2 regions of the Bacillus sp. 41-22 genome follow, and region 2 is predicted to be linked to the other one. Evidence: a T-box and tRNA genes for the amino acid it is inferred to sense, from the RefSeq annotation. Region 2 holds a T-box; the other holds one or more tRNA genes.
What was found. A T-box is a leader RNA that pairs with one kind of tRNA and senses whether it is charged. The one in region 2 lies ahead of serS (serine--tRNA ligase), so its partner is inferred to be a tRNA-Ser.

Region 1: it encodes a tRNA-Ser, which carries the amino acid that the T-box ahead of serS (serine--tRNA ligase) is inferred to sense. The anticodon was not compared.

The regions. Positions count from the first base shown of each region.
Region 1 covers NZ_CP084035.1:4,682,727-4,689,156, reverse strand. Annotated here, with positions in the region: rRNA gene LCF45_RS24195 (23S ribosomal RNA) at 1-1,029, shown strand, start outside; rRNA gene rrf (5S ribosomal RNA) at 1,131-1,246, shown strand; tRNA gene LCF45_RS24185 (tRNA-Val) at 1,252-1,327, shown strand; tRNA gene LCF45_RS24180 (tRNA-Thr) at 1,332-1,407, shown strand; tRNA gene LCF45_RS24175 (tRNA-His) at 1,418-1,493, shown strand; tRNA gene LCF45_RS24170 (tRNA-Leu) at 1,518-1,598, shown strand; tRNA gene LCF45_RS24165 (tRNA-Gly) at 1,628-1,702, shown strand; tRNA gene LCF45_RS24160 (tRNA-Leu) at 1,719-1,807, shown strand; tRNA gene LCF45_RS24155 (tRNA-Arg) at 1,811-1,884, shown strand; tRNA gene LCF45_RS24150 (tRNA-Pro) at 1,896-1,969, shown strand; tRNA gene LCF45_RS24145 (tRNA-Ala) at 1,984-2,056, shown strand; tRNA gene LCF45_RS24140 (tRNA-Met) at 2,077-2,153, shown strand; tRNA gene LCF45_RS24135 (tRNA-Ile) at 2,158-2,234, shown strand; tRNA gene LCF45_RS24130 (tRNA-Ser) at 2,252-2,344, shown strand; tRNA gene LCF45_RS24125 (tRNA-Met) at 2,372-2,448, shown strand; tRNA gene LCF45_RS24120 (tRNA-Asp) at 2,452-2,527, shown strand; tRNA gene LCF45_RS24115 (tRNA-Phe) at 2,542-2,617, shown strand; tRNA gene LCF45_RS24110 (tRNA-Thr) at 2,632-2,707, shown strand; tRNA gene LCF45_RS24105 (tRNA-Lys) at 2,718-2,793, shown strand; tRNA gene LCF45_RS24100 (tRNA-Gly) at 2,807-2,877, shown strand; tRNA gene LCF45_RS24095 (tRNA-Ile) at 2,888-2,964, shown strand; tRNA gene LCF45_RS24090 (tRNA-Asn) at 2,972-3,046, shown strand; tRNA gene LCF45_RS24085 (tRNA-Ser) at 3,053-3,143, shown strand; tRNA gene LCF45_RS24080 (tRNA-Glu) at 3,150-3,221, shown strand; partial or broken gene LCF45_RS27095 (RNA polymerase subunit sigma-70) at 3,359-3,421, shown strand; gene LCF45_RS24075 (sigma-70 family RNA polymerase sigma factor) at 3,731-4,261, shown strand; gene LCF45_RS24070 (DUF4179 domain-containing protein) at 4,254-5,282, shown strand; partial or broken gene LCF45_RS24065 (IS4 family transposase) at 5,453-5,696, shown strand; gene LCF45_RS24060 (L-lactate dehydrogenase) at 6,120-6,430, shown strand, end outside.
Region 2 covers NZ_CP084035.1:17,112-23,541, reverse strand. Annotated here, with positions in the region: gene LCF45_RS00110 (cysteine hydrolase family protein) at 1-42, shown strand, start outside; gene LCF45_RS00105 (deoxynucleoside kinase) at 166-801, shown strand; gene LCF45_RS00100 (deoxynucleoside kinase) at 804-1,472, shown strand; gene LCF45_RS00095 (sigma factor-like helix-turn-helix DNA-binding protein) at 1,508-1,903, opposite strand; tRNA gene LCF45_RS00090 (tRNA-Ser) at 2,070-2,162, opposite strand; gene serS (serine--tRNA ligase) at 2,317-3,591, opposite strand; T-box leader at 3,643-3,863, opposite strand; gene pdxT (pyridoxal 5'-phosphate synthase glutaminase subunit PdxT) at 3,918-4,508, opposite strand; gene pdxS (pyridoxal 5'-phosphate synthase lyase subunit PdxS) at 4,527-5,414, opposite strand; gene LCF45_RS00070 (D-alanyl-D-alanine carboxypeptidase family protein) at 5,575-6,430, opposite strand, start outside.

The DNA of each region.
Region 1 (6,430 bases), 600 kb from region 2:
AAGCGAAGCTCTGAACTGAAGCCCCAGTAAACGGCGGCCGTAACTATAACGGTCCTAAGGTAGCGAAATTCCTTGTCGGGTAAGTTCCGACCCGCACGAAAGGTGTAACGATTTGGGCACTGTCTCAACCAGAGACTCGGTGAAATTATAGTACCTGTGAAGATGCAGGTTACCCGCGACAGGACGGAAAGACCCCGTGGAGCTTTACTGTAGCCTGATATTGAATTTTGGTACAGTTTGTACAGGATAGGCGGGAGCCATTGAAACCGGAGCGCTAGCTTCGGTGGAGGCGCTGGTGGGATACCGCCCTGACTGTATTGAAATTCTAACCTACGGGTCTTATCGACCCGGGAGACAGTGTCAGGTGGGCAGTTTGACTGGGGCGGTCGCCTCCTAAAGTGTAACGGAGGCGCCCAAAGGTTCCCTCAGAATGGTTGGAAATCATTCGTAGAGTGCAAAGGCATAAGGGAGCTTGACTGCGAGACCTACAAGTCGAGCAGGGACGAAAGTCGGGCTTAGTGATCCGGTGGTTCCGCATGGAAGGGCCATCGCTCAACGGATAAAAGCTACCCCGGGGATAACAGGCTTATCTCCCCCAAGAGTCCACATCGACGGGGAGGTTTGGCACCTCGATGTCGGCTCATCGCATCCTGGGGCTGTAGTCGGTCCCAAGGGTTGGGCTGTTCGCCCATTAAAGCGGTACGCGAGCTGGGTTCAGAACGTCGTGAGACAGTTCGGTCCCTATCCGTCGTGGGCGCAGGAAATTTGAGAGGAGCTGTCCTTAGTACGAGAGGACCGGGATGGACGCACCGCTGGTGTACCAGTTGTTCTGCCAAGGGCATAGCTGGGTAGCTATGTGCGGAAGGGATAAGTGCTGAAAGCATCTAAGCATGAAGCCCCCCTCAAGATGAGATTTCCCATAGCGTAAGCTAGTAAGATCCCTGAAAGATGATCAGGTTGATAGGTTCGAGGTGGAAGCATGGTGACATGTGGAGCTGACGAATACTAATAGATCGAGGACTTAACCATATAATATGAAGCAATGTTATCTAGTTTTGAAAGAATATAAAAAACTTGTTGACTTTAAATGTCGAATAAGTTATGATAATTCTTGTCTTAAATGAATACAGTCTGGTAATGATGGCAGAGAGGTCACACCCGTTCCCATACCGAACACGGAAGTTAAGCTCTCTAGCGCCGATGGTAGTTGGGACCTTGTCCCTGTGAGAGTAGGACGTTGCCAGGCAATTCGGAGGATTAGCTCAGCTGGGAGAGCACCTGCCTTACAAGCAGGGGGTCGGCGGTTCGATCCCGTCATCCTCCACCATTTAGCCGACTTAGCTCAATTGGTAGAGCAACTGACTTGTAATCAGTAGGTTGGGGGTTCAAGTCCTCTAGTCGGCACCAGAAAATCATGGCGGTTGTGGCGAAGTGGTTAACGCACCGGATTGTGGCTCCGGCACTCGTGGGTTCAATTCCCATCAGTCGCCCCATTTTTTCTTTTTAAATTATAATATGCGGGTGTGGCGGAATTGGCAGACGCACTAGACTTAGGATCTAGCGCCTTTGGCGTGGGGGTTCGACTCCCTTCACCCGCACTTTTAATAAAATAACTCAAACATGTCTTGCGGAAGTAGTTCAGTGGTAGAATACAACCTTGCCAAGGTTGGGGTCGCGGGTTCGAATCCCGTCTTCCGCTCCAATTTTCAGTATGACATGCCGGGGTGGCGGAACAGGCAGACGCACAGGACTTAAAATCCTGCGGTGGGTGACCACCGTGCGGGTTCGACCCCCGCCCTCGGCACCATATGCGCCCGTAGCTCAATTGGATAGAGCGTTTGACTACGGATCAAGAGGTTAGGGGTTCGACTCCTCTCGGGCGCGTTTTTTATTAACGGGAAGTGGCTCAGCTTGGTAGAGCACCTGGTTTGGGACCAGGGGGTCGCAGGTTCAAATCCTGTCTTCCCGATATTTTCAAAATATGGGGCCTTAGCTCAGCTGGGAGAGCGCCTGCCTTGCACGCAGGAGGTCAGCGGTTCGATCCCGCTAGGCTCCACTTATTTGAATATAACTTATGGCGGTGTAGCTCAGCTGGCTAGAGCGTACGGTTCATACCCGTGAGGTCGGGGGTTCGATCCCCTCCGCCGCTACCATAAAGGACCTTTAGCTCAGCTGGTTAGAGCAGACGGCTCATAACCGTCCGGTCGTAGGTTCGAGTCCTACAAGGTCCACCACTCAAAGTTCATATCTCGGAGGTATACCCAAGTTCGGCTGAAGGGATCGGTCTTGAAAACCGACAGGCGGCGAGAGTCGCGCGGGGGTTCGAATCCCTCTACCTCCTCCATTTTTTCTAAATTAAATATTATATCATCGCGGGGTGGAGCAGTACGGTAGCTCGTCGGGCTCATAACCCGAAGGTCGCAGGTTCAAATCCTGTCCCCGCAACCAAATGGTCCCGTGGTGTAGTGGTTAACATGCCTGCCTGTCACGCAGGAGATCGCCGGTTCGACCCCGGTCGGGACCGCCATTTTTTTACATAAAGGCTCGGTAGCTCAGTCGGTAGAGCAGAGGACTGAAAATCCTCGTGTCGGCGGTTCGATTCCGTCCCGAGCCACCATTTTGAAATCGCAAGCCGGCTTAGCTCAATTGGTAGAGCAACTGACTTGTAATCAGTAGGTTGGGGGTTCAAGTCCTCTAGCCGGCACCACTTTCAAAATGAGCCATTAGCTCAGTTGGTAGAGCATCTGACTTTTAATCAGAGGGTCGAAGGTTCGAATCCTTCATGGCTCACCATTTTTAATTTAATGCGGGTGTAGTTTAGTGGTAAAACAAGAGCCTTCCAAGCTCTGGTCGAGAGTTCGATTCTCTTCACCCGCTTATCTATTATGGGCCTATAGCTCAGCTGGTTAGAGCGCACGCCTGATAAGCGTGAGGTCGATGGTTCGAGTCCATTTAGGCCCACCATAATTATTCCGCAGTAGCTCAGTGGTAGAGCTATCGGCTGTTAACCGATCGGTCGTAGGTTCGAGTCCTACCTGCGGAGCCATATTATAGAGAAGTACCCAAGTGGCTCAAGGGGCTCCCCTGCTAAGGGAGTAGATCGCGAACGCGGTGCGAGGGTTCGAATCCCTTCTTCTCTGCCAGATTTTGGCCCGTTGGTCAAGTGGTTAAGACACCGCCCTTTCACGGCGGTAACACGGGTTCGAATCCCGTACGGGTCATACTAAAAGAGATAGCATAATCTGCTATCTCTTTTTTGTTGTATAAAAGTGGACTTTGAATAGTCTGCTTTTTTTTTATGGATTTCTTGTATACTTTTTTCTATTTGAATCGTCTAACTAATAGAAAAGAGAGAGCGATGGAGTATGAAAAGCTTATTATAGAAACATCAAAAAGTATTTATAGATATTTGCTTAAAATAGAGCTAACATCACATGCCCATCAAGCTAAGATTTTAAGACACCCCCATAACGAGAATTTTACCTTTTTTACAGTTATTTATGAGAATTCAGCTCGTTTTTCCGTTTTGGGAGATCTTTTTTACTTTAAATTTGGTATGAACAAGCTATATATTTGGCTCTTATTTCTATCTGGATTTCTGGTGTCTTTTCTTTAATGCTGGATATTAATCATTGCAATAAGTTGTAGGAGATTTATGTATATGCACTTATTTTTGCAACCTTTTTATCCTCTCATTCGACTATATTAGTAAAGGGAGGAAGAAATAAAAATGGACATAGCCTATCTAGTAAAACAAGCAACAAGAGGAAATGATCAAGCATTTGAACAACTTATTACTTTTGTTCGCCCGAAATTATATCGAACAGCCTATTCTTATGTAAGAAATGAACAAGATGCACTGGATATATACCAAGAAACAATTTATGAAGCATATCTTTCACTGAGAAAATTAAAAAAGCCGGAGAAATTTCAAAGTTGGATTACCAAAATTCTTGTTTTTAAATCCATTGATTTTGTAAGAAAATCCTCTAGACAATTTGTTGCGAATGATGAAATATTTGCTAATTTATGTACAGAAGAAAGCATGAATAAATTAGAACAATCATTGGATTTAACCGAGGCATTTAATTTCTTAGATCCTACTTACAAAACTATTATTTTATTAAGGTATTATCACGATTTATCTATTAAGGAAATTGCTGAGGTTCTTAACTCTCCAGAAGGAACGGTAAAATCTCAATTACATCGAGCAAAGCAAGCCTTACGCCCCATTTTAAAGGAGGGATATAGTTATGAATAAAGAAGAATTTAATCACCATATCAATGATATTCCTATACCAGAAGACCGGTTAATTCAAAGAGAAAAAACAGCCATGCTTCAAGCTAAGAAAAATCAATACCGTAGAAAAAAAACAATCAAGTATTCTAGTCTTGTTGCTTGTGGAATATGTGTTTCTCTCTTAGGTTTTGGATTCATTTCTCCTGCTATGGCAAAGACTTTATCGAGTGTTCCAGTTATAGGCCCCATTTATGCACAATTTAATGATATTGCTTCTGATAAAATTGAAAAGGATGAGCTTGCTACATCAATTGAAAGACAAGATAACCATAGTGGTTTAACGATGAATGTGAAAGAAGCAGTTTACGATGGCGGACGTTTAGTGATCACGGTGGAATACAAAGGAGAAAATACTATTTCCAATAGCAATGAAGAGAAAGCTGGATTTAGTTATGTAACCATTAATGGGAAAGAAGTCAGAGCTGCAATTAGTTCTACTTCACAGAAGTCAAAAGGACGAAACACCATTATTGAGCAGCATGAATTCACTCTGGCTAATTACGGTGAATTTGGTGATAAAATTGATGTTTCCGTCCATGGAGAAGATTTATTTGGAAAAGCAGGAACATGGAATGTAGCATTTCCTCTTACAAAAGTTGAAGGTGAGATTCGTAAATTTACTCCTAATATAAAAACATTAACGAAAGATAATCTGTATGCATTAACAGTAGATCAAGTAACTTTTTCTTCACTTTCAACGAGGATTGATTTGACCTTTGATTATCCAAAAGAAATGGAAGCTAATGATAGTTGGCCAGCACTTGATTATACTGTCACTGATGTTAAAGGAAAAATCTACGAAGGAGTCAGCTTGCAAGTTGGTAGCACGGGACTCTACGGACACCATATTGTTTTAGCTCTTCCACCAATGGATAATCCTCCAAAATCCTTAACAATTAAACCTACGTATCTTAGTGGTCAAAATGATACTTTAAAAAATGGAGGTTCTGAAGATTTAAAAATGACTGTTTTACTACAATAATTGAAGGGCTTTGCTAGGTTTCCATGTCTATTGACTGTTAATAAGTGACGTTGTGTTAACTTGATGTGTATGGAAAAAACATCACTATCAAGCTAAGATAAATTTGTATCCATGTAATCAAAAAAACGCTATTCTTTTTGTAGAATTATACAGAAAGGATGGCGTTTTTGATGAAGTCTATCATTTCAAATGAACTGAACCTTTTCGCACAAGAGCTCCAGTAGTCCTACAAGAGATCGCCAAACAAGTTGGTTTTATACAGCGATCTAGCAAGTATCAAGCAAACGAACTCATTGCCCTTTGCGTATGGCTCAGTCAAGAAATTGCATACAATTGTGCAGTCAGTTAGAAGTTTCTACAGGTGTACTTATGAGCTCAGAAGGACTGAATCAACGCTTTAATCCAGAAGCTGTCTTTCAATAGGTGATCTACTGAAGGCAGCTTCTTTATGCTGTTATTATTATAGGGTTTTGTCGGTAAGTCGATATTCCTTGTCGAATCGTTGATATATTTTGAGTTACGGTAGATATATTCTAAAAATCGTTGATATATTTAAATAATCGTCGATATAATTTCACTTACCGACAAAAAACCTAAGAAAAACCCTTTCACAATCTAAAGAAAACGCCTCCATTGAGATGGATTTCACCCGCACTCTAATAACTTTACACTCTATGTGAAAAAGTTCACAAATAGGTCATAATTTGTGAAGGAATTCACAATAATCCGTGCTACAATATGTATGTAAAGAAGTTAAACAACATTAAATTAGTATTTTAATTAATTACTTAAACAATAATAAAAAATAGATATAAACAATTGAAAGGGGAAATTAACATGAAAAAAGGTATCAATCGCGTAGTATTAGTAGGAACAGGAGCTGTAGGTTGTAGTTACGCTTACTCAATGATCAACCAAGGTGTAGCTGAAGAATTCGTACTAGTAGATGTTAATGAAGCAAAAGCAGAAGGAGAAGCAATGGACTTAAGCCATGCGGTACCATTCTCTCCAGCACCAACAAAAGTTTGGAGCGGTAGCTATGCAGATTGTAAAGATGCAGATTTAGTAGTTATCACTGCTGGATTACCACAAAAGCCAGGTGAAACTCGTTTAGACTTAGTTGAGAAAAATACAAAGATCTTTAAACA
Region 2 (6,430 bases):
AAGGCAAATATTGTACCGTCATCCCAAATAAAATTTAATTAATACATATCTATTTTCTAACTTTTTATATCAAATTAGTCCGCTCGCTCCCCTCTTGTGCTACAATAATTCTGTTTTGTGTTTTTAGTAGTCACGGTAAATCACTGATTGAAAGGAGGAAACAGCGTGACCGGAGTACCATTTATCACGGTTGAAGGACCAATTGGTGTTGGAAAAACTTCACTTGCGAAGGAACTTTCAACTCACATGCAACTCCACTTACTAAAAGAGATTGTTGATGAAAATCCTTTTTTAGGAAAATTCTACGAAGACATCGACGAATGGAGTTTTCAAACAGAGATGTTCTTTCTTTGTAATAGATACAAACAACTAGAGGATATTAACATAAAGTATTTGAATCAAAGAAAGCCTGTAGTAGCAGATTATCATATATTTAAAAATTTAATTTTTGCATCCCGTACATTAAAAGATTCTCAATATGACAAGTACATGCAAATTTATCGCATTCTTACGCAAGATATGCCTGTGCCAAATGTCATCGTTTATTTAACAGCGAGCCTAGAAACATTACAAAAACGAATTGCCATGCGCGGAAGAGAATTCGAAAAAAATATGGATCCAAATTACTTGCTACAGCTTACAAAAGATTACGAAACAGCAATGGATGCTTTCAAAAAGGACCATCCAGATATTCCAGTATTGAAATTTAATGGAGACGATATGGATTTTGTAAGAAATCATGATGATTTAAATGTCATCTTATCAGCTCTTCAAAATACTCTCTTGAAGGAGTCGAAATAACAATGAATTTAAGGCAAAAATATGATATACCAAATGATGCAGTTATCACTATTGCTGGAACAGTAGGTGTCGGTAAATCAACTATGACAACTGCATTGGCTAACGCTTTAGGTTATCGTACATCTTTTGAAAAAGTAGATTCCAACCCATATTTGGACAAGTTCTATGCTGATTTCACACGCTGGAGCTTTCACTTACAAGTGTACTTTTTAGCAGAACGATTTAAAGAACAAAAAAGAATTTTCGAATATGGTGGCGGTTTTGTTCAAGACCGTTCTATCTATGAGGACACTGGTATTTTCGCAAAAATGCATTACGAAAAGGGTACAATGACTGAAACTGATTATGAGACATACAAAGGGTTATTTGATGCTATGGTCATGACTCCTTACTTCCCTCATCCAGACTTATTAATTTACCTAGAAGGTTCTTTTGATGATATTGTCGATCGTATTCAAGAAAGAGGACGTCCCATGGAGCAGCAAACACCAATTGAATATTGGAAAGAGATGCATGGACGTTACGATAACTGGATTAATAACTTTAATTCATGCCCTGTTTTACGATTAAACATTAATGAATACGATATTTTAAAAGATGGCGATTCAATCGAACCAATCATTAAAAAAATTGGACATTTTTTAAAACAAACACGTAAACTTGTAAAATAAAAAACCCGTGCATATGCACGGGTTTTCCTATGAAATTACTTTTTCTTTTTTGTCGGAGCAATAATTTCACTCTCTGGCTTTCCAGCATTAATACGCTGACGAACAGTACTCGTACTAATATCATATGTTTCAGCAATCTCTTTAACAGTCAATTCTTTCCCATTAATTACTGCTGTTAGTAATTTCCCTGTACGTTTTGGAGTTACTTCTTTTTGCACAGCTGGTTTTTCAGCTTCTTTTGGTACCTCTACTTTTTTTGCAACCTGTTTTACATCACAAGTGCAACCACAAAGTTTACGGAATGTATCATCACTTATAATGCGCGACACATTTGCACCACTGTTTAAAATTCTATTGTTCTTACAGACAGGACATTGTACATAATATAAAGTTTTTCCATCTAAAGGAAACGTTTGTATAATAAGATCCATGTTAACTCCTTTCATATCTATGAAGATAATCATCGGAATATGAGTGTGTAATAAGGACACTATATCCTTACATCATACTTTATGATTGGTTTTAAAATAAAAACTCGTTACGTGTTGGTAACGAGTTCTCCAATCTCCACTTATATGCGCTGTTGTCAATTATATCTGGAGGAGGTAGAGGGATTCGAACCCCCGCGCGACTCTCGCCGCCTGTCGGTTTTCAAGACCGATCCCTTCAGCCAGACTTGGGTATACCTCCATATTGACATCAAATATAATATCAAAAGAAAAACAGTTAGTCAACCCTACTATAATAAATTATGAGGAAAGGGGAATTTTACTTCCCCTCTCCTTTATGACACTGCTGACAACGTCCATAATTACCAATCACTCATACCGATGAATGTTTTAACTTATTTAATAACTGTTTTTCCTCCCATATAAGGGCGAAGAACTTCTGGAATTATAATTGTACCATCTTCTTGTTGGTAGTTCTCTAAAATAGCTGCCACTGTACGTCCAATTGCAAGACCAGATCCATTTAGTGTATGAACATGTTCCGGTTTACCATTTGGCTCACGACGGAAACGGATATTCGCGCGTCTCGCTTGGAATGCCTCAAAATTACTACAAGAAGAAATTTCACGATATGTACCATAGCTTGGAATCCATACTTCAATATCGTATTTCTTCGCTGCTGTAAATCCTAAATCTCCTGTACACATGCTCATAACGCGATATGGCAACTCTAATAATTGTAACACGCGCTCTGCATCATTTGTTAATTTTTCTAACTCTTCGTAAGAATCTTCTGGTTTCACGAACTTCACAAGTTCAACTTTATTAAATTGATGTTGGCGAATTAAACCACGTGTATCACGACCAGCTGAACCTGCTTCAGAACGGAAGCATGAGCTAAACGCAGCATATCGTATCGGCAATTGCTCTTTACTCACAATCTCATCACGATGCATATTCGTTACAGGTACTTCAGCTGTTGGGATTAGGAAATAATCTTCACTTTCAATACGGAATGCATCTTCTTCAAACTTCGGAAGTTGTCCTGTTCCTGTCATACTTGCACGGTTTACCATATAAGGAGGCAATACTTCCTCATATCCATGCTCATCAGTATGAAGGTCAAGCATAAAGCTAATCAAAGCACGTTCTAATCTTGCACCAGCACCTTTGTAAAATACAAATCGGCTTCCTGTTACTTTCCCAGCACGTTCAAAATCTAAAATCCCTAAATCAGTAGCAAGGTCCCAATGTGGTTTTGGCTCATAAGTAAATTCTTTCACTTCTCCCCAAGTACGTGCTACTACGTTATCATCCTCTGTTTCACCTATTGGAGCAGATTCATGAGGGATATTTGGGATAGATAGCATTAATCTTTCTAAATCTTCTTCAACTGTACGAAGCTCATTATCAAGATCTTTTACTTTTTCCCCAACTTCACGCATTTCTAGAATTAGAGCTTCCGCATCTTTCTTTTCACGCTTTAATACTGAAATTTGTTGAGATACTTCGTTACGTTTACTTTTTAATTCTTCTGTTTGAACAAGTAGCTCTCTTCTTCTCGTATCAAGTTCTTCAAAGCGACCAAAATCCGTTAAATCTTCGCCTCTATGCTGTAATTTTGCTTTTACTTCTTCAAAATTCGTACGTAAAAATTTAATATCAAGCATTATATACTCCTCCTTTTATTTTATAAAACACAAAAAACTCCCGTCCCTATACAAAGGGACGGGAGTTAACCCGCGTTGCCACCCTAGTTGAAAGCATTACCGCTTTCCTCTCAAGTAGAAATAACGGCTCTTCACCGGGAATGTTTACTAATCAAAAGATATTCCACATTCCATTCCAGGATGGATTCACAAACTGTTTCTATCGATTTCCACCAACCATCGACTCTCTATAAGAAACAACATTTGTTACTACTTCCTATCAACACGCTTATTTTATAAAATTGTTATCATCAATTTACTATAATCTTATACAAGTTGCAAGTTACTTATACAACTTTTTTCATTTTCGCTTCTTTTACCATTTCTACAAAGTATGCTGTTACACGATGATCATCCGTTAATTCCGGATGGAAAGAAGCAGCTAAAAACGGCCCTTGCCTTACCGCTACCATTCGCTCGCCATGCGTAGAAAGTACTTCAACATCATCAGCTACATTTACAACATACGGAGCACGGATAAATACACCAACAAAGTCTTCTCCCACACCTTTCATTGAAAGTGCAGCTTCAAAACTATCTTTTTGGCGTCCGAACGCATTGCGCTCAACCGTAATATCCATAGCACCAATATGTGCTTCTTCATAGCCAATAAGTGTTTTCGCAAGAAGAATCATTCCTGCACATGTACCAAACATTGGTTTACCAGACTTCGCAAATGTACGAAGAGGCTCCATGAAAGCATACTTATCAATAAGACGGCGCATTGTTGTACTTTCACCGCCTGGTAAAATAAGACCATCAATCTCTTCAAGTTGCTCTACACGCTTTACAACAACAGCTTCTGCACCACTTGCCTCAACTGATTTTACATGCTCACGAACTGCACCTTGAAGACCTAGTACACCGATTTTCACCATTTTAAAGATCTCCTTTAATTACCATCCACGCTCTTGCATGCGTTGTTCTGGTAATAACGTTGAAATTTCGATACCTTTCATTGCATTACCTAATCCTTTAGAAAGGCTTGCAATTAGTTCGTAATCTTCATAATGAGTCGTTGCTTCAACGATTGCACGTGCAAATTTCTCTGGGTTCTCTGATTTGAAGATACCAGATCCAACAAATACACCATCAGCACCAAGTTGCATCATTAACGCTGCATCTGCTGGTGTTGCTACACCACCTGCTGCAAAGTTTACAACTGGCAGGCGACCAAGGCGTTTAATTTCAAGTAGTACTTCATAAGGAGCACCAGTATTTTTTGCATATGTCATTAACTCATCTTCACGTAGACTTGCAACTTGACGGATTTCTGCATTGACTTGGCGCATATGACGCACTGCCTCTACAATGTTTCCTGTTCCAGGTTCACCTTTTGTACGAAGCATAGCTGCACCTTCTGCAATACGACGTGCAGCTTCTCCGATATCGCGGCAACCACATACAAACGGAACTGTGTAATCACGTTTATTTAAATGGTATACTTCATCAGCAGGAGTCAATACTTCACTCTCATCGATATAGTCTACCCCTAATGATTCTAATACACGTGCTTCTACAAGGTGACCGATACGACATTTTGCCATAACCGGAATTGATACAGCACCCATAACTTCTTCAACAATTGTTGGATCTGCCATACGAGAAACGCCACCTGCTGCACGAATATCTGCAGGTACACGCTCTAATGCCATAACAGCAACTGCACCTGCCTCTTCTGCAATCCTTGCTTGCTCGGCGTTAACTACGTCCATAATAACGCCGCCTTTTTGCATTTCTGCCATTCCACGTTTTACACGTTCTGTCCCTGTTACATTTGTCATGTACAAAAACCCCCCTAGGTGAATTGCTTTCCCCCGTTAAAGAAGAAAATTAAGAATACTCTTACATTCTACCACTAACTATCTGATGCTTGTCCACTACTTTTTCATAAAGTCGGTATGAAAAATAGGAATAAGAAAAAGCTCCTACAATGAGGAGCTTTTAAAACCAACCTTTTACTGTATCAACAGCACTATTCCACATACCACTAAAGAAAGAACCAATTCCGCGCATAGAACGTGTGAACCAGCCTGCCTCTTCTACTTCAGATTTTGTTATAAGGTCTACTTGTAATGATTTTCCTGATAAAAATCCAGGATCATTACTATCTTTAGACGTTACAACCATTTGGCCAAGTGTAACTCCCTTTTTCATAGGTGCCTCTTGTCCCTTATTTCCTTCTTTAAATTCTGTTTTATAAACGTCTTTACTTCCCTTTGGCACCGGAAGTGAAACAGCTTGCTTCGTTTGAACTGCTACATCTTTATCTTTCGCATTTTCAACTCTTACTGTTTCTTTTCCTTTAACCGAAGAACCTTTTTCATACATTTTCTTCATTTCAAAGTTAGCAAAGCCATAATCATATAATTTCTTTGTCTCATCAAATCTTGCCGTGTGAGATTTTGTTTTAATAACTACAGAAATGAAACGCATACCATTTCTTTCAATCGTACCAGTGAAACAATCTCCTGCTTCTGGAGTTGATCCTGTTTTCAGACCATCTACGCCTTCGTATTCCTTAATTAACCCTTTTAACATCCAGTTCCAGTTAGGCATTTCGATCCGATCCGGAGTACCTTCACGGAATACTTTTTTTGAAATTTTTGCTATGTCTAATGTTTTAGGGAAATCTTGAATAAGACGTTGTGCTAAAATTGCTACATCTCTCGCAGACATTTTATTTTCTTCATCCGGAGTTGTCCCTTCAGGATGGTGTCCTTTTAAATCTTTGTTCGTTAAGCCCGTAGAATTTACAAACTTATAATTTTTTAATCCTAACTCTTTCGATTTATCATTC